2 linked regions of the Paraburkholderia bryophila genome follow. The protein of the gene in region 2 interacts with the protein of the main gene of each other region in a pairwise test. Links are inferred from orthologs where the notes say so. Each region holds a gene or a part of one and is shown on either strand. Other genes may lie near its edges. The genes, in order: dnaQ and dnaE.

Region 1 (9,487 bases), 2.4 Mb from region 2 along the record:
CCCGGATTATCTTGCAGCGAATATTTGCAGTGATAGAAGCAAACCTCGATTCGCCCGTTTTGGACATTTACTGCGACAACGTCGGCCATTTCTCCCGAGCCGTCGTCGTCAAAGATGATGTCAAACCGGTTTTCTCCGCTGACCGCAAGCAGCCGGTCTATGACGCGCCGCTGTATCGAGTCCGGCGCCTTAGTGGGACCTTGCGATTCCTTCCTTATGTTGATGCCGTTCCAGTCCCACGAGACAAGTTCCTCACGGGCGAAAGACACACGTCGCTCGGTTGCCGGCAGTTTGTAGGCTTCGTTGAATATGAGCGAAGAGCCGTCGGAGAAGTAGACCGTCGGAGGCTCCGCCCGCCACCAGATTTCTAGCGACTCGCGTTTTCGCCCCGCTGCTACGTAGACCGCACTTCCTTCTACCAGAACGTAGGAAACGTCATTAGCGGCAAAGCGTATCTCGTAAACCGACTCAGCATCCGGCGTTCTCACTCGGATTCTTAATGGGCCTTCCGAAGCGACTGTATCGGGCTGAAGTTCTACTTCAAACAACTTGCTGGTTATGCCAGCGATTTCGATGTCAACCGAATCCTCGCGGCGATGCAGCATCTCTTCGCTCCAGTCGACAGCCAACGGCACTGCGTCAGGTCTCGCCGACACGACCTCAGGTATCACGACATTCTTGAAGATGTCTTCGGTGGAAATATCGGGATTTGTCAGCTTTGCTCCGACCTCGTGGCACCAATCGACCCACTTGGACAAATCGTAGGCAACACGATGCGACCAAAGACGTCCTTTCTGGGAGCAGCCAACCGTAACACGCGCGCCCCGCTCATATCCCCGTCCAAACAGGTTCGACTTTGCTCTGTTTTGGCGCAACGCCAGCGTGAGTGCAGCGCCAACATCTGAGCCGCTGTGCATCGAGAACTGCACAGTCTTACTTATCAGGTGGCGCAGTCCGAGATTCATGATTAGGAATCGGGAAACGCCGTGTAGGGACTTGAATATCTGCTCGCCTCGGATGAGAGTCGCATTAAGTCCACAAACCGCACGTGCAAGCTCTTCGTGAACCGAAGAATTGTCAGAACTGTTAATAAAGAGCAGCCGCTGCTCTTCGCTCCAATGGAGGATAAAGACATTCCACGTCGTGTTTTTAAGGTCTCGTACATCGCCCCAAGGAACTTGCTCCAGGTCCTTCGTGACAAAGACAACTACTTTCTCAGCAACGTTCGTGAATGGACCCGCGTACATCCGTGCGGGCTTGATAGCTTTGGCAATGTTATCGGGAGTCCAGGTGCCCTCGGTCTGATAGACGACTGCACTCATCTTGGGAAAGATGTTTTGCAATGCCACCTTGGGAGCTAGCTCACCAAATCCACCGAGAAATTCCGACCGCCGCACTTCCGCCTCAGTTGCCCCTTCGCTTAATACGCGCAAGAGCTCACCCCACTCCGCATCCTCGGCGTAAAGCGCCTGCAAGTTCTCGGCAACGTCCACATCCGCGATGTTGGCGACAACTGTAGCGTCCCCGATGTTAGTTGCGGAACTCCGGGTGAAACGGCCCGTAAACTGCAACGTAATAGCAAGGCTCTTGTGCATGTCATGCAGCGCTGCGACCTTGAGTTGTGGCAGGTCAAAGCCTTCGCCGAGCATGTCGACGGCCACGATAATCCTGCTCGTTCGGCCACGCAGTGCTCGCAGACTCGCGAGCTTTTCGATATCCGTCTGTTCGCTATGTACTATCTGTGGATTGAGGTCTGGTGCGTGCTGCTTGTAAAGACGATATACCTCGATGGCCCGTGGAATCGAACGGACACGGGCCATCAGTACGTGGTCGAGGTTTGCCTCCACGTCGCTACGTAGCGCCGCCACCGCTTCCTCCATGATGCGCATATCGGCGACGTCGTCGTTGTATTCAACAACCGGGCGAAACCGAATGGGTTTGAAATACTTCTCCGCTTGGGCCCGACTCAGCGGATAGTTGAAAATTACTTTGCCGTCGACGAGCTTGCCGTCTGACCTGAACGGCGTCGCAGTGAACTGCAGAACCGGTTTTTCGCCGAATTCCTTGCGAAACGCGGCCCAGGTAGTTGCGGAAACATGATGAGCCTCGTCGATGAAGACGTGAGTTGCCCACTGCGCGATAGCGGCACGCAATTCCGAGCGGCTATTTGCGGCGATACTCATGGTCGCGACAACCACATTGCACCGATTCAGCATCAAATTAAGCGAGTCGCGGTCTTTCGACATCTTTTTTAGGAGGCCGACGACCGGATATAGGCCTTCGTCGCCGAGCAATCCCAGTTTCTTGAGCCAGCCAAGATTCACGAATTTCCCGCTTACCTGCTCGCGAAGCGCGTCGCTTGGGACCAGAACCAACAGACGTCTAATGCGCTGAGCGACCAACAGCGCAAGCATTGTGTCGGTCTTGCCTGTGCCGGTCGGCATGACCACAGTCGCCGGCTTCGTTGAAACTCGCCAATGCGCGAGCGCCGCGTAAAGGGCGCCCATCTGTGGTGGCCGAAGGCCCGGGTGAATCACGCCTTCGTCGTCTGTCCACTCCTCTTTGAACTGGAAAGAGCTGTTCCAGCTGTCGACAACTTGGCGTGTCCGACTAATGCTGGATTCGATAGATTCCGCGCCGAGGTCAAATACGGGTGGATAAGACCACCGAGTTGGGCGTACCGCCAAGTCCCAGTCCGCGGATGTTTCCGGCAACACTGTCGCGTCTCGAATAACCAGTACGCGGTCTACACCTGGTGGGACAGCAATTGTCTTGGTTGCCACGGCGAGCCTCTCGCCAGCGATGTCATCCAAGAGGACATAATTCTGGGCTCGCCCCTCTGGGGCCGCCACGAAGGCGTCGCTCCTGACGACGTCTCTCGCAAGCTGAATTACCGGGTTACCTTCAATCTTTGCGTGAATTTCATGGACTGCTGGAATTGAGACTTGCGTTTTGTCTGGCACCCGTTGCCCCCTCTCGAATATCTTTATTTTCACCTGTCGCGCTTATCGGCGATTCAGGCAATCGAGAGGATACGCCAAGTTGAAATGACGATGCGTCACTGGGGGCGAGAGCGCAAACAAAAACTAAGGAACAGCGATGGGGACTCCATGCAGCGGGACTCCCATTCACTTCTTTGTGAGAATCGCCTTGATATCACGCAATCTCGCGCGGCCTTCTTCCTGAGGCGTCAGCTGAACGCTGTCGGGAAATTCGACTCCCAAGATTCTCGCTATATTCGAAACGTAGGGTTTTCTATTGCCGGCCAACTGTGCAACAGCGTCGCAAACCGCATCCTCCCCTTTTTTCGACACCAAGTATGAAAGACACCGCTCATCCTTAGGTGTTTCAACCAAGACACCCGTTTTTGCAGCAAGTTTGGAATCCATGGGGAACACTCTCGCATAAGCAACTTCTCAATAATAGTGCCATATCACGCCCCGTCAAACCATCGGTGAGGGAAGGGAAAATATTTCTCATGCACTCGTCTATCAAACGAGCACGTTTGATAGACGCGGTCTTTTGCCCGCAGGCAAGAGACCGCCCAAGCTATAATCACGAATGTGAGCAAGCGTGAACATGAACAACATGAAGTAACAGAACCGGAAATCCCGGCCCCGGCGGCTGGGGCGCGCTGCTGCGCTTCGGCGACCAGGAAAAAGAACTGTTCGGCGGCGAGCCCAACACCACCAACAACCGCATGGAACTGATGGGCGTGATCGGCGCGCTCGAAGCGCTGAAGCGCCCGTGCAAAGCGGTCGTCCACACCGACTCGCAGTACGTGCAGAAAGGCATCAGCGAGTGGATTCACGGCTGGAAGAAGAAAGGCTGGATCACCGCCGCCAAGCAGCCGGTGAAGAACGCCGATCTGTGGAAACGGCTCGACGCGCTCGTCGCGCAACACGAAATCGAATGGCGCTGGGTGCGCGGGCACAATGGGCATCCGGAAAACGAGCGGGCCGATCAACTGGCCAATCGCGGCGTCGCGTCGCTCACGCAGGCGTGACGACGGCTGCGATGCTTGCGTGCTTGCTGAGCGCACGTGCGCCCTTCCCGCCTGATTATTTTCGCGGCAATTTTTTTGAATTCTGAAGCAGGCTAAACCGACATGCGTCAACTCATCCTCGATACCGAAACCACCGGCCTGAATGCGCGCACCGGCGACCGGATTCTCGAACTCGGCTGCGTCGAAATGGTGAACCGCCGGTTGACGGGCAACAACCTGCACTTCTACATCAACCCGGAACGCGACAGCGATCCGGGCGCGCTGGCCGTGCACGGACTGACCACCGAGTTCCTCAGCGACAAGCCGAAGTTCGCCGAGATCGCCGATCAGATTCGCGACTTCATTCAGGACGCGGAACTGATCATTCACAACGCGCCGTTCGACATCGGCTTTCTGGATGCCGAGTTCGCGTTGCTGGGATTGCCGCCGGTCAGAACGTATTGCGGCGAGATCATCGACACCTTGGCGCGCGCCAAGCAGATGTTCCCCGGCAAGCGCAATTCGCTCGATGCGCTGTGCGACCGCTTCGGCGTCAGCAACGCGCACCGTACGCTGCACGGCGCGCTGCTCGACTCGGAACTGCTCGCGGAAGTCTATCTGGCGATGACGCGCGGCCAGGAGAGCCTCGTCATCGACATGCTCGGCGACTCGCACGGCGGTGGCGACGCGAATGCGCCGCGCGTCGCGTTCGAATCGCTCGATCTGGTCGTGGTCGCCGCCAGCGACGACGAACTCGCCGCACACCAGGCGGTGCTCGACGGTCTCGACAAAGCGGTCAAAGGCACGAGCGTTTGGCGCCTCGAACCGACACCGGCCGCGGATGAGCAAACCGCTTAAAAAGTACTAGACGAGCCTTAAGATCCCTGACATAATTCGGCTCTCTTCGGGTGGTTAGCTCAGCGGTAGAGCACTGCCTTCACACGGCAGGGGTCACTGGTTCGATCCCAGTACTACCCACCAGAATTTTGGTGTGTCGATCACCGAAGATAAAAGGGCTTACGCAGCAATGCGTAAGCCCTTTTTCAATTGGTCTCTCGGGTTCGAACGAGACGCTATTTTGAAGCACTCGCATTGCAGGACTTTGCCGTCAACACCGAATCTTCGTACGATTGCGGCGGCCAAATACTGCTGATATAGTTGGTTTTCGGGCAATCGCCCGCTCTTCTTTCTCCACCTCACCAACCTCAGGGAGGCGTCACATGTTCAGCATGCATCTCGCTTTCCTTGCCATGGTTTCGCGAGCGTTCTCGCGACCGTAACGGTCGCCGCGACATCGCTTACGCGGTTTGGCCTGAACAGGCACTCCGCGCAATTTCCAGACAGTCCGTAGTCCCGTTGCCGGTTCGGTTGGGTTCGATTCGAACCGACGCGGATTAACTGTCTCTTCCTTTCGCTTCTGACTGGAACCCCGGTGCGCTCGCGCGCCATCGGGTTGTGGCAATGACTAAAAAGAAACTCGACTTTCGTGGACAAGCCTTCAAGGACGTCCTCGGCTTTACCTTCCTTCACTGGGCGAAGCAGCCTTGGCGCGTCTGCGTCATAACGGTTCTGGTGCTGCTCTCGGCATTGGCCGACGTGCTCACGCCGCTGTTCGCCGGGCGCCTCGTCGACGCCATCGCGTCCGGCTCGGCGCGCGACGCGCTCGCGTGGCAAGCGGCGGTCACGGCCTTCTGCGTGCTCGCGGCGCTGGGTCTCGGCGCCACGCTGCTGCGGCAAGGCGTGTACTTCAACATCATCCGGCTGTCGCTGAGAATGATGAGCGAGATCGCGGCGAATGCGTTTCATCGCGTGCAGCGCTTTTCGACCGACTGGCACGCCAACAGCTTCGCCGGTTCCACGGTGCGCAAGATCACCCGCGGCATGTGGGCGCTCGACCTGCTCAACGACACGCTGTTGATCGCGCTGTTACCGTCCCTGGTGATGCTGATGGGCGCCACCTTCCTGCTCGGCTGGCGCTGGCCGATGATGGGCGCGGTGGTCGGCATCGGCTCGGTGCTGTACATCGCGGTGACCGTGGCGCTGTCGCTCGGCTTCGTCGCGCCGGCCGCGCGTCTCGCGAATGCGTGGGACACGCGCATGGGCGGTGCGCTCGCCGACGCGGTCAGTTGCAACGGCGTGGTGAAAGCGTTCGGCGCGGAAGACCGCGAGGAAGCGCTGCTGGCGCGCGTGATCGACAAGTGGCGTCATCGCACGCGCCGCACGTGGATGCGCGGCACGATCAACGGCGGCGTGCAGGGCGGCATGCTGGTGGCGATCCAGGCGGCGATTCTCGGCGTCGCGCTGCTGCTGTGGGCGCGCGGCGAGGCAGGTGTCGGCGACATCACGTTCGCGCTGACCATGTTCTTCATGCTGCAGGGCTATCTGCGCGAGGTCGGCATGCACATCCGCAATCTGCAGCGCTCGGTCAACGACATGGAAGAACTGGTCTCGCTGGACAGCCAGCCGCTCGGTATCGAAGACCATCCCGGCGCGGGTTCGATCGCGATCGGCAAGGGCGAGATCCGCTTCGAGCACGTCACCTTCCACTACGGCGCGAGCGGCCGGCCGCTGTACGACAACTTCTCCGTGCGCATCGCGCCGGGCGAACGCATCGGACTGGTCGGGCATTCGGGCTCGGGGAAGACGACCTTCATCAAGCTGATCCAGCGGCTCTATGACATTTCGGGCGGCCGGATCACGATCGACGGTCAGGATATCGCCGAGGTGCGGCAAGCGTCGTTGCGTGGCCAGATCGCGATCGTTCAGCAGGAGCCGGTGCTGTTCCACCGGTCGCTGGCGGAGAACATCGCGTATGCACGGCCTGGTGCGAGTCGCGCCGAGATCGAGCGGGCCGCGCGGCTCGCGAGCGCGCACGACTTCATCGCCGAGCTGCCGAACGGCTACGACACGCTGGTCGGTGAACGGGGTGTCAAGCTGTCGGGGGGTGAACGTCAGCGGGTGGCAATTGCACGCGCGTTTCTCGCCGACGCGCCGATCCTGATTCTGGACGAAGCGACGTCGAGCCTCGACAGCGAAAGCGAAGTGCTGATCCAGCGCGCCATGGAGCGGCTGATGACGGGCCGCACCACGCTGGTGGTCGCGCATCGTCTGTCTACCGTGCGGGCGCTCGATCGGTTGCTCGTGCTGGACAAGGGGAAGGTCATCGAGGAAGGCAGTCACGAAACGCTGATCAGGCTCGAGAACGGCCTGTACCGGCGGCTGTTCGAACGCCAGGCGCTGGAGTTGATCAAGGGTCTGGGCGAGTCGGACATCATGCTGGACGGCGCCGGCAGCAGGGCCAGCCGAACCGATGATTCCAGCTTGCTGGTCGGGAAGTAAACTGCAGCAAATGGGTGGGACGTCAGGCAGAAGCCGTCGCTAACCGGCGCTTTATTCTGGCGTTCCACCTACACCCATCACATCAAATCACCTCGCCTCCCCTTGCCTCACACCACGCCCGCCGGCAAGCCAATACCGCGCGCCATGCCGGTCGCCGCAAACACCATCAACACCAGCAGCACCGTCTGAATCACGCTGTAGCGTGCATACGAACGCGCCTTGCGCAGATCCGGCGGCACGCCGTTCCTGACTGCCGCGCGCCAACGTAGCAATGCAAGCATGGAAGGCACTTCGAGGATAAGAATCACCACCAGCAGCGTCATCTTCACGTGGAAGAGCGGCTCGTGGAGGTAGTAGTCGGCGCCCTTCTCGTAACCGCCGAAAGCGCGCATCAAGCCAGTCACGATCAACACCAGCGCAGAAATGCCCCAGCGCGTATCGGCGCGGAACACGGAGCGCAAGGCAGCGGGCACGGCGGCGCGGCGCAACGCCCACGTGCGCCGGAGAATCGACGCGAGCGCAAAACCATAAGCGAGCAGATGAAGGGCGGCAAGCAACCAGCGAACCAGCATGGCGACTCCTGGAAAAGACGCAATACGATCGTTGTACGTCTGACTCGCCCGTCGTGAAGCGCCGGGCGGCATGACTTCATTATCGACTAATGCTGACTTTACGATGCGCACGCTGGCCACGGGTGTGGCCGACTGCACAAAGCTTACGGGATCAAACCTGCCGCAAGGAAGTGTCGAGTGCTCGCGCGGCGACCCGGTCGCCTTCGGTGGTCAACGCGGCGCGGAATACGGTTTGCCGGTTGTGACCCGCGGCGGCCGGCGAATCCCACAGCAATTCGATCTTCGGCCGACGGCCAAAAATGCCACGCGTCATCGCAGGAGCGGCGGCCGATCCAAGCGACGCAGCCGATCCGCCCGGGTCGCCGGCTGCACTGAAGGCCACCACCGGCGTAGGCGTAGGCGTTACGCGGGCGTCCTGCCCCAGCGCCCAGCGCACGGACAATTCGCGCGCGTCGTACTGACCGACCTTGCGACGCTCAGCCCACACGATCACGGTGCGTGTGGCCGGATCGAGCGCGACCGCGTAGCGGCCAATCGCGAAACGGCGCGCGGCGATATTGGTTCGCCACAACGCGCGCGGCCGGCAGATCCACACCACCGCCGCATACAGCGCCGGCGCGACGAGCAGCCAGCCGTTGGTGGAAGCCACCGCTTGCGCCGCGCGCCGCCAGCCGGCGCTCGCCGCAAATGCCCCGACCGACCAGACCGCAAACAGCAAACCGAGGAAAGCGAACAGACGCACTGCTTGCCGCAGCCATTGCGGCAACGGATGAAGCGGTCGCTCGGCCACGGCGCGCGCACCGGGCAGAAAGATCAGCAGGAACAGGAACACCAGGTTGATACACGCCCATGGCGACGACACCATCGCCGACAACGACGCGCCCAGGTCCATCTGCGCCATCGAAAAAAGCCAGCGAGCCAGCAGCACGAGACCGACGGCGCGCAACGCGAAAATCGTTCCGGCGCCAGGCGCCGCGTTCGCACGCGTCTCTTTCGTTCTCGCCAAGGCATCCTCCTGTCGTCGGCGGCGCCGCAGCCAAATTTGCGGCACGGCCATTATAGGGATATTACGGAGAGTGGCTCATTCTTACCGCCCCGAAAACCCCACTTTCCACCGCTTGTCGCAAAAAACGCGGCGCGCATGCAACAACGCCCCGCGAGCGGTTAGCGCGCGAGGCGTTGTGGGTGGCTTCGGCGTGCCTGAAGCACGCTGGCGGCCGGTCTGTCTGGATGACGAGCGCCTTGCCGATGCCTTATCTGCCAGGCATTAATCGGCTACCCGCGAGTCACCGCGGGCCGCCCGCCAGCCATTAGCTGGCGTTGACTTCGCGCAGCACCGAGCGATGCTTCTGACGCAGCAGTTCTTCGTACGTGGCGACGTAGTTCTTCGCCATGACCTTCGACGAGAAGCGCGATTCGAACGCCTTGCGCACGTTGGCGCGCGGCAGCGTGTGCAGGCGCTTGACCGCCGCGACCGCGCTGATTTCGTCTTCGACGACAAAGCCCGACACGCCGTTCTCGATCACTTCCGGCACCGAACCGCGATTGAACGCGATCACCGGCGTGCCGCATGCCATCGCTTCGATCATGA
Region 2 (10,733 bases):
CCACTACCCGACGGTCCCACGAGCGCAACCATTTCCCCCGGCGCCACCTTGAACGACACCTTATCCAGCGTGTGCCGATTATTCGTCGCACTAGCGCCATAACTGAACGACACATCGCGGAACTCCACTTCACCGCGAGCGCGCTCGAGCGGCTTGCCGCCGCCTTCCGGCTCGGACGGCTCGTCGATCAAGCCGAAGATCAGTTCACACGCCGTCATGCCGCGTTGCAACGGCTGATTTACGTCCATCAGATGCTTGAGCGGCGAGATGATCAGGAGCATCGCCGTAACGAACGCGACGAACCCGCCAACCGTGGTCTGATCCGAGGACGACTGCATTACCGCGATCGTGATCACGATCGCCAGCGCGATCGACGCGAGAAACTGCGTGAGCGGCTGCGCGAGACCGCCGGAAACGGTCATGCGCATTGCGTAGCCGCGCAGGCGCTGGCTCATCGACGTAAAACGGTCGATCTCGTACTGCTCGCCGTTATGCACCTTGACGACCTTGTAACCGCCCACCGTCTCTTCGACGATGTACGACAGTTCGTTGGTCAGCAATTGATGTTCGCGGTTCAGGCGCCGCAAACGACGATTGATCTTGCCGACCAGCCAGCCGATTGCGGGCAGCAGCACCGCGACGATCAGCGTCAGACGCCAGTTCAGATAGAACAGATAGCCGAGCAGGAACACCACCGTCAGCGAATCGCGCACCAGCGTAACCATCACGCTCAACAGCACGTTGAGAATCTGGTTCACCTCGAAGACGATCGCGTTGATCACCGTACTCGCGGTTTCACGCTGGAAAAACGCGACGCTCGTGTGAATCATGCGGTTGAACATCTTCAGGCGCAGTTCGAGCAGGATCCTGTTCGACACATACGCGAGCAGATAGCCGGATGCGTATTGCGACAGACTGCGAATCAGCGCGAGACCAATCACCGCGGACGGCACGAACCACTTGGTGTTGTCGTTGGCGTGCGCGCCGAAGCCCTTGTCCAGCAACGGCTTAAGCAGGGCCGGGATCGCCGCGTCGGTCGCGGAGCTGACGGCCATCGCGACGATCGCACCGATGAGGACCCAGACCATCGGCTTGATATACGGCCACAGGCGTCGAAAAATGACGGACGGCGACGATGCCTCGCCAGTGCCGATGGGTTTGCTTAACGTTGGCTTCGCGCTCAAGGAATCCTCTGGGAATGCGGGACGGCTGCCGCGCGGCGGACGGAATGCCCGCCGCGAGGAAATTCAAAGAAGAGCATTGTAAACGGTTGCGGGCGACGGCTGGGAGCTGGCCGAATGGCCTGTGTATACTGGCAACTCGCTGCTGCAACTCGCTGCTAACACCTCGCTGGTGGCTCGCCCCGAGTTGCCGGCGCGACCCGCTCGCGAATGTCGCTCGTGCGGCTCGTTCCATCACTTTGCCCTCCACCCGATTCAGGCATGCAAGAAACCACCCTCGGCGTCGCCATCATCACCAAAAACGCGGCGGCACGGCTGGCCGAATGCCTGCAAGCGGTATCGTTCGCCGACCAGATCGTCGTGATCGACGGCGGCAGCACCGACGGCACCGCGGATATCGCACGCGCTCACGGCGCCCGCGTGATCGAAGAGACCGACTGGCCGGGTTTCGGTCCGCAGAAAAACCGTGCGGTGGAGGCGCTCTCCACCAACTGGATTCTTTCCCTCGACGCCGACGAAATCGTCTCGCCGGAACTGGCCGCGGCGATCCGCGCGGCATTGATCGCGCCCACCGCCGACGTCTACGCGGTGGACCGCCTGTCGAGTTTCTGCGGCCACTGGATTCATCACAGCGGCTGGTATCCGGACTGGATTCCGCGTCTGTTCAAACGCGGCGCGGCGCGTTTCTCCGACGACCTCGTCCACGAGCGTCTGGTATTCGACACGCCCACGCAACGGCTCACCGGCAAACTGATGCACTACTCGTACGAGGACTTCGAAGGCGTGCTGCGCAAGCTCGACACGTATTCGACCGCCGGCGCAGTGCAACGTCATGCGGCGGGCAAGCGCGGCAGTTTCGGCAAGGCGCTCGGGCGCGGCGCCTGGGCGTTCGTGCGGACCTACGTGTTGCGGCGCGGCTTTCTGGATGGCAAGGCCGGTTTCATGATCGCGGTGTTCAACGCGGAGACGGTGTACTACCGGTTTTTGAAGCTGGCGCGGCTCGGGGATCAGGCGCGGCGCTGAGTGCGGGACAGGACGCGGCGTGGGCCGTGAAATGTGTTGCTGCGCCGCCTGGTTGTGTTTTGCTGCGCGGCCTGATTGTGGATGTCTGTCCGGTCCGCTGCTGCCGTCTCGCCGCAACCGTAGCTAAGCCCTAGCCCAACCGTCCGATCGTTTGCCCGCGGCCGCCGGCGCGGGCAACCCAACCATCAATAGACGATTTCGATCGAGCTGCCGGCAAACTCGCCGCGCAACGCCGCGAGGAGTTCGTCGGTCGGCTTCACGCGCCACGCGTCGCCCAGACGCATTTCACCCTGCGCGCTTTCACTGCGATACACCACCTGCACAGCCAGCCCGTTCGGGATCTGCACCGCCTGACGCTGACGGCCATTGTCGCCGCCATAACCGCCGCCTCCGCCGCCGTTACGCCCGCCACCGTTACCACCGCGCGCCGACGCAACCGGCGCCGGAGCGGCCGCCGGCTCGTCCTTACCCGCGCTATGCGCTTCGAGCACGCGCCGCAACGCGAGCGCGTCTGCGTTGCCGTTCATCTCCACCTTCACGGCCTCCGCATAACGGCAGCGTGCGCGCCCGAGATCCATGACCGTTTCGACGGTAAAGCGGATGCCGCCGGTGAACGCGTCGTTACGCGCCTGACCCTGCACGACCAGCAGTTCGTCTTCCTTGAACAGTTGCTTGTGGGCTTCGAACGTCTCGTTGAACACCGTCACTTCGCACTGGCCCGTGCCGTCGTCGAGCAGCGCGATCAGCATCTTGCCGCGCTGGGTCATCTGCGTGCGCATCGACGCGATCACGCCCGCGACCAGCTTGTCGCGCCCTTCCTTCAGTTCGCCGATCTTCTGACGCACGAAGCGGCGCACTTCGCTCTTGTACGCGTCGAACAAATGGCCCGACAGGTAGAAGCCGAGCGCGGCCTTTTCTTCCTGCAACTTCTTCTTTTCCGCCCACTCCGGCTCGTCGACCAGTTCGTGACCTTGCGACGGCGCGTCGCCCATGTCGAACAGGCCCGCTTGCAGCGCATTGGCGCTCGCCTGTTCGGCGGCTTCCATGGCGAGCGAGACGGAGGCGATCAGTTGCGCGCGATTGGCATGCAGCGAATCGAACGCGCCGGCGCGGATCAAAGCCTCGACCGTGCGACGATTGACAATACGGCGGTCGACGCGATTGCAGAAATCGAAAATGTCGATGAACGGACCGTCTTCCCGCGCGCGAATAATTTCTTCGATCGCGTTCTGGCCGCTGCCTTTGATTGCGCCGAGGCCGTAACGGATCGTTTTCGAGCGCTTGCCGTCCGGCTCGGCGACCGGCTCGAAGCGATATGCGGACAGATTCACATCGGGCGGCAGCACCGCCATCTTGTTCGTCAGGCAGTCTTCGAACAGGATCTTGACCTTGTCCGTGTCGTCCATGGCGAGCGACATATTCGCCGCCATGAATTCCGCCGGATGGTGCGCCTTCAGCCACGCGGTGTGATACGCGAGCAGCGCGTACGCGGCCGCGTGCGACTTGTTGAAGCCGTAGCCCGCGAACTTCTCCATCAAGTCGAAGATTTCGTCGGCCTTTTCGCCGGTCAGCCCGTTCTTCGCGGCGCCCTGGCGGAACAACTCGCGATGCTCGGCCATTTCCTCGGCCTTCTTCTTACCCATCGCGCGACGCAGCAAGTCGGCGCCACCCAGCGAGTAGCCGCCGATGATCTGCGCCATCTGCATCACCTGCTCCTGGTAGACCATGATGCCGTAGGTCTCTTTCAGAACAGATTCGACGCGCGGATCCGGATACTCGACGACTTCGCGGCCGTGCTTACGCGCGCAGAAGCTCGGAATCAGGTCCATTGGGCCCGGACGGTACAACGCGACCAGCGCGATGATGTCCTCGAAGCGGTCAGGCTGCGCGTCTTTCAGCATGCCTTGCATGCCGCGGCTTTCCAGCTGGAACACGGCGACGGTATTCGCTTTCTTCAGGATCGAGAACGACGGGGCGTCGTCCAGCGGCACCTGCGCGAGCGACCAGTCCTGCTTCGACGGATCGAGACGGCGGATATAGCGCTCGGCCCAGTCGAGAATCGTCAGCGTGGTCAGACCCAAAAAGTCGAACTTCACGAGGCCGACGGCTTCGACGTCGTCTTTGTCGTACTGGCTCACGACACCGCTTTCGTCGCCCTGCGTGTACAGCGGACAGAAATCGGTCAGCTTGCCGGGCGCGATCAGCACCCCGCCCGCGTGCATGCCGACGTTACGCGTGAGGCCTTCCACACGCTGCGCGAGTTCGAGCAACTGATGCACTTCGTCTTCGTTGTCGAAGCGCTCCTGCAGCAGCGGCTCTTCCTTCATCGCGTCCGCGATCGTGACGTGCTTGCCCGGCTTGAACGGAATCAGCTTGGCAATACCGTCCGTGAACATATAGCCGAGATCGAGTACCCGGCCGATGTCGCGCACTGCCGCCTTCGCCGCCATCGTGCCGAACGTGGCGATTTGCGACACCGCGTCCGCACCGTACTTTTCCTTCACGTACTGGATCACGCGATCGCGGCCGTGCTGGCAGAAGTCGATGTCGAAGTCGGGCATCGAAACCCGTTCCGGATTCAGGAAACGTTCGAACAGCAGGTTGTAGCGCAGCGGATCGAGGTCGGTCACGCCGAGCGCGTACGCGACCAGCGAACCCGCGCCCGAACCCCGGCCGGGGCCGACCGGCACGCCGTTGTTCTTCGCCCAGTTGATAAAGTCCGCCACGATCAGGAAGTAGCCCGGAAAGCCCATCTTGATGATCGTGCCGCACTCGAATTCGAGGCGCGCGTAGTACGTTGCGCGTTGCGCTTCCCGTTCGGCCGCGTCCGGGTACAACTGTTCGAGACGCTTCTCGAGCCCCTCTTTCGACAACTGCACCAGGTAGTCGTCGAGCGACATGCCGTCTGGTGTGGGAAACAGCGGCAGCTTCGGCTTGCCGAGTTCGAGCGTGAGGTTGCAGCGCTTGGCGATTTCGACCGTATTGGCGAGCGCCGACGGAATGTCCGCGAACAGCGCGGCCATTTCTTCCTGCGTGCGGAAAAACTGCTCGGAAGTGAAGCGTTTCGAGCGGCGCGGATTCGCGAGAATGTCGCCTTCGGAAATACACACGCGCGCCTCGTGCGCGGTGAAATCGTCTTGCGTCATGAACTGCATGGGATGCGTGGCGACCACCGGCAACTTCAGCGCCGCGGCAAGCGCGACCGACTGCTGCACGTACTGCTCGCCGCCCGGCTGACCGCTCCGCTGCAACTCGATATAAAAGCCGCCGGGGAATACCTTCGCCCAATGCAACGCATTGCGTTTGGCCGCTTCTTCGTTACCCGCCGCGAGCGCAAGGCCAATGTCGCCGTGCTGCGCACCGGACAACGCGAGCAAGCCTTCGCCCAGGCCGGATTCGAGCCAGCCGGCCTCGACTTCGGCACGCCCGCGATACTGATTGGTGAGCGACGCCTTGCTGAGCAACTCGCACAGATTCAGATAGCCGCGCCGGTCTTTGACCAGCAGCAGCAAACGGGAAGGCTTGTCGCGGTCGTCGGGATTGGTGATCCAGACGTCGCAGCCGGCAATGGGTTTGACCCCTTTGCCACGGGCTTCCTTGTAGAAGCGGACGAGGCCGAACGCGTTGCCGAGATCGGTGAGGGCGAGCGCGCCCTGACCGTCTTTGGCAGCGGCCTTGACGACGTCGTCAAGACGCACGATGCCGTCGGCAATCGAGAATTCGGAGTGAACGCGGAGATGAACGAAGCGGGGATCTGACATGGGCGACATTGTAACTCCACCCTCCGGGAGTTTTCAGGCCAAAACCGCGGGTTGGCCGTTCGGCATAGGACGCAAACGCGGGAGCCCCATGCACTGGCGGTTCGCGCTATTTTTAACAATTCCGGCGGCTACGCGGGCGTCACGCCGCTCGCCCGCAGCGTCAAAAAACGCTGCGCGAATTCGCGTGAATTTGCCCCGCCTTTGTCCACAACGCGCCGCAACGCGTCACGAGATCGCGGACGATTTGCGCTAGCGCAAGCCCCTGGCCATTCGGCCGAGTCGGGGAAAGTGCCGGGTTGAGGGATAATACGGGTTTCGCCCTATTCGACGTGGCCGCGCCAAACGGGATCCAAACGGGGTCCAAAACGTGAGCGCCCAACCGCGGGCAGCACCACTCGCCCCGTTCTCCGCGCCGCCGGCCACTTCTTACCGCTGGACACACATGAGTATCGTCAACCTCTCCGCGTACCATTTCGCGACCATCGAAGACACCGCCGCATGGCGCCCGTTCGTCACCGAACGCTGTAACGGGCTCGGCCTGCGCGGCACCGTGCTGCTTGCGCCGGAAGGCATCAACCTGTTCGTCGCCGGCACGCGTGAGGCGACCGACACGTTCATCGACTACATCCGTCACGACGCGCTGTTCGAAGGCAAGTTCACCACGCTGCAATTCAAGGAAAGCGTGTCCGACAAGCAGCCGTTCACGCGCATGCTGGTCAAGCTCAAGCGCGAAATCATCACCATGAAGAAGCCGGCGATCCGGCCGGAACTCGGCCGTGCGCCGTTCGTCGACGCGCCCACGCTGAAACACTGGCTGGACCGCGGTCACGACGACCAGGGTCGCCCGGTTGTGATGCTCGACACGCGCAACGCGTTCGAAGTCGACGTCGGCACCTTCGAGAACGCGCTCGACTACCGCATTTCGAAATTCAGCGAATTTCCCGAGGTGATCGAGCAGAACCGCGCCGACCTCGAAGGCAAGACCGTCGTGTCGTTCTGCACCGGCGGGATTCGCTGCGAGAAGGCCGCGATCCACATGAAGGAAGTCGGCATCGAGAACGTGTATCAGCTCGAAGGCGGCATCCTGAAGTATTTCGAGGAAGTGGGCGGCGCGCATTATCAGGGCGACTGTTTCGTGTTCGATTACCGCACCGCGTTGAATCCGCAACTGGAACCCACGTCGACCGCGCAGTGCTTCGGCTGTCGCGCGGTGGTGCCGCCCGAGGCGCAGCAGTCGCCGCTGTACGTAGCGGGCAAGACGTGCCCCGCGTGCCATCCGGACGGCAAGGCGGCGCACGCGGCGTGATGCTGGTGGACATGCCGGCGGTGCGGATCACCCAGCCATGAACTATCGCGGGCGCTTCGCGCCATCGCCTACCGGGCCGTTGCATTTCGGCTCCCTCGTCAGCGCGCTCGCCAGTTGGCTCGACGCGCGCGCACATCGCGGCGCGTGGCTGGTTCGTATCGAAGACATCGACGGTCCGCGCACCGTGCCGGGCGCCGCCGAGAGCATTCTCTCGACGCTCGAACGTTTCGGCATGCACGCAGACGAGCCGCCGGTCTGGCAAAGCCGTCGCATGCCGCGCTACCAGCAGGCGCTGGAGCAGTTGAAGTCCACCGGACTGATCTATCCGTGCGGCTGCACGCGCAAGGAGATCGCCGACTCGCTGCTGCACGCGCATGCGCGCAATACGACCCTCGCTTATCCCGGCACGTGTCGCACCGGCCTGCATGGCAAGCCAGCGCGCGCGTGGCGCCTGCGCGTGCCCGACGGCGACGCGGCCGTCATCACCTTCCAGGACCGCTGGCAAGGTCGGCAGACGCAGAACCTGGCCACCGAGGTCGGCGATTTCGTGCTGCGGCGCGCCGACGACCAATGGGCGTATCAACTGGCCGTGGTCGTCGACGATGCGGACGACCACATCACGCATATCGTGCGCGGTGCGGATCTGATGGATTCGACGGCGCGGCAGATTTATCTGCAGCGCTGTCTTGGCGCGCCGACGCCGCACTATTTGCACGTGCCCGTGGTCATGAACGAACACGGCGAAAAGCTCAGCAAGCAGAACGGCGCGACCGCGCTCGATGACGACCAGCCGCTCGACGCGCTGAAAGCCGCGGCGCGGCATCTCGGCCTCGATCTAACGACGACGACGAGCGGCCCAAACACGGCAGAAACGCTGGAAAGCTTCTACCCAGCCGCCACGGCAGCGTGGGCCAAGCGAATGGGAATCCGCGAGTGAATGCGAGCGGGAGTTTTTGCCTGGCGTGCGTACCGCGAACCCGGTTGAACTGAACCCGGGCGGTGCCAAACAAAGCAGAAAGCGAAGAAAAAGACGAAGAAAAACGCGAAGCAAAAACAAAGGGCGGTTCAAAGAAAAACCGCCGCGATGACCCACCTGTTCGGATCAAAACTATCGGCTGCCACCCCGCTCGGGGCATAGGGCGCAGCGCTGATCAACCCGCAAAAACCACAATCCGCAACCGCGCGATCAGGAAGACGGAGTAGTCGACTTCCGCGGCATCCCAAACCCACCCAGCAACGCCGCCAACGGCTGCTTGGAACCAGACTTCTGCGGCGCGGCAGCGGAAGAAGCCGCAGCCTCTTCGACCTTGCGAATCGAAGCCGGCGACGGCTCATAAGGCTTGAGGAAGAAATCGTCCACCGGCTGCGCGCGATGATGATGCGGCCGATCGAACGAACCCGACGACGCCGGACCCGAACGCCGGCGAGCACCGCGCTCATCACGGCCCTCGCGACCCTCACGGCCTTCGCCGCGGCTTTCGCTACGCTCACGGCGCGGCGCGCGCTCTTCATGGTGATGACGCACGGGCGTATTCACCGTGAGATGCTGCACGTCCAGCGGACGCTTGATCAGCTTCTCGATATCGGCGAGCTGCTTGCGCTCGTTCGGGCTGCACAGCGACAACGCGTCGCCCGACGCACCCGCGCGGCCGGTACGGCCGATCCGGTGCACATAGTCTTCCGCATTGAACGGCAGATCGAAGTTGATCACCGCCGGCAATTCGGCGATATCCAGACCGCGCGCGGCGACGTCGGTCGCCACCAGCGCTTCGATCTCGCCGCGCTTGAACGCGTCGAGTGCCTGCATCCGCTCGTTCTGCGTACGGTCGCCGTGAATCGCGGTCGCGACCACGCCGTCGCGCTCCAGACTGCGCGCAAGCCGGCTCGCGCCGATCTTGCTGTTGCAGAACACGATCACCTGCTTGAGGCTGCGTTCGCGAATCAGTTGCACAACCGCGCCGGTCTTATCGCCTTCCGCAACTTCGTAGACGATTTGCGTCACGTTGGTCGCGGTGGAATTGCTGCGAGCAACTTCAATGGTCTGCGGGTCGCGCAGATACGTAGCGGCCAGTTTCTTGATTTCGCCCGAGAAAGTGGCCGAGAACAGCAGCGTTTGACGTTCTTTCGGCAGCAAATTCAGAATGCGCTGCAAATCCGGCAGGAAGCCCATGTCGAGCATCCGGTCGGCTTCGTCGAGCACCAGAATCTGCACCTGGCCGAGATTGGCGGTTTTCTGTTGCACGTGATCGAGCAGACGGCCCGGCGTGGCGATCAGAATTTCGACGCCGCGGCGCAATGCTTCGGACTGCGGGTTCATATCGACACCGCCGAACACCACCGTGCTGCGCAGCGCCGTGTGCTTCGCGTACGACTGCACGTTCGCGGCGACCTGGTCGGCCAGTTCGCGGGTCGGCGTGAGAATCAGCGCGCGCACCGGATGGCGGGCCGGCGAAGCGCTCGTGCTCGCCTGCGGCAGCAGCCGCTGGATGATCGGCAGCGAGAAGCTCGCGGTCTTGCCGGTGCCGGTTTGCGCGGCGCCCATCATGTCACGGCCGGCCAGCACGACGGGAATCGCCTGTTCCTGGATCGGCGTCGGCGTGGTGTAGCCCGATTCTTTGACGGCTTTCAGGATGTCGGGCGCGAGGCCGAATTGATCAAAAGTCGCAGTGCTGGGCGTGACGGCTGTGTCGGACATGGTGGCTTTCGCTAATAAATGCGCTTGGCGCGTGCGCGCGGCAGCGGTCGGAACCGCAGAGGGCATTGTGATGAAGGCGGAGCCACGGCGTTCCGCACGGGACCCGTTGGTAAAGCAGGAAAAAATGCGGCCGGCTCCGGCCGGCGGAAACACCCGCCGGAAAGGCCGGTATTGTAGCACTTCAGCAAAAACACTCATGGCGCATCCGCCGGCTTTCTGCTTACGTCGGCGAAAGCCGCGCCGCCGCTCGCTGTGCGGCGACCGGCAACGCGCTGCGCATGCCACCAAGCCCAACCAATTCCGGCAAACACCCGCAAAACACCGGCAAAAACACCGCCGCGCCTCGCTGGCGAGCGTAGTGCGCGCAGGCGACAGTTCCGTGACAGCCGGCGCTCACCGGGGGCTAACCGCCATTTACCCGCGCTTACCAGGTTTCGCGCATCACCATCAGGCGCAATTCGGTCATGTCCTCGATCGCGTAGCGCACGCCTTCGCGGCCCAGCCCGGAATCCTTCACGCCGCCGTACGGCATGTTGTCGACCCGGAACGACGGCACGTCGTTGATCACCACGCCGCCCACGTCGAGTTCGTCCCACGCGCGGTGCGCATTCGCGAGCGAATCCGTGAAGATGCCGGCTTGCAGACCGAAGTCGCTGTCGTTGACGGTGGCAAGCGCCGCACCGAAGTCGTCGAAACGCTCGAGGATCGCCACCGGACCGAACGCTTCCTTGCGGTACAGGTCGCTATCGCGCTTCACGCCTTCGAGC

Evidence for each region.
Region 1: the proteins of dnaE (region 2) and dnaQ interact in binary tests that used the Escherichia coli proteins (3 or more experiments, as listed by UniProt). The link is inferred for Paraburkholderia bryophila from one-to-one orthologs.

The regions. Positions count from the first base shown.
Region 1 is NZ_JACCAS010000001.1:4,073,513-4,082,999, reverse strand. The notes cover bases 3,074-5,975. They hold dnaQ (DNA polymerase III subunit epsilon), read left to right. Parts: upstream 3,074-4,108; coding sequence 4,109-4,843; downstream 4,844-5,975. Other genes in these bases: GGD40_RS18325 (ABC transporter ATP-binding protein), read left to right, coding at 5,447-5,975; GGD40_RS18345 (hypothetical protein), read right to left, coding at 3,129-3,389. Outside these bases: GGD40_RS18350 (DEAD/DEAH box helicase), read right to left, coding at 1-2,813; more of GGD40_RS18325, read left to right, coding at 5,976-7,324; GGD40_RS18320 (DUF2214 family protein), read right to left, coding at 7,432-7,896; GGD40_RS18315 (hypothetical protein), read right to left, coding at 8,048-8,902; GGD40_RS18310 (glycosyltransferase family 4 protein), read right to left, coding at 9,207-9,487. UniProt on the Escherichia coli protein: DNA polymerase III is a complex, multichain enzyme responsible for most of the replicative synthesis in bacteria. The epsilon subunit contain the editing function and is a proofreading 3'-5' exonuclease.
Region 2 is NZ_JACCAS010000001.1:1,674,459-1,685,191, forward strand. What follows is about bases 2,190-6,337. They hold dnaE (DNA polymerase III subunit alpha), read right to left. Parts: upstream 5,975-6,337; coding sequence 2,390-5,974; downstream 2,190-2,389. Other genes in these bases: GGD40_RS07525 (glycosyltransferase family 2 protein), read left to right, coding at 2,190-2,204. Outside these bases: lipid A export permease/ATP-binding protein MsbA, read right to left, coding at 1-1,184; more of GGD40_RS07525, read left to right, coding at 1,443-2,189; GGD40_RS07535 (sulfurtransferase), read left to right, coding at 6,408-7,271; tRNA glutamyl-Q(34) synthetase GluQRS, read left to right, coding at 7,309-8,208; GGD40_RS07550 (DEAD/DEAH box helicase), read right to left, coding at 8,458-9,966; GGD40_RS07555 (aldehyde dehydrogenase family protein), read right to left, coding at 10,391-10,733. UniProt on the Escherichia coli protein: DNA polymerase III is a complex, multichain enzyme responsible for most of the replicative synthesis in bacteria. This DNA polymerase also exhibits 3' to 5' exonuclease activity. The alpha chain is the DNA polymerase catalytic subunit.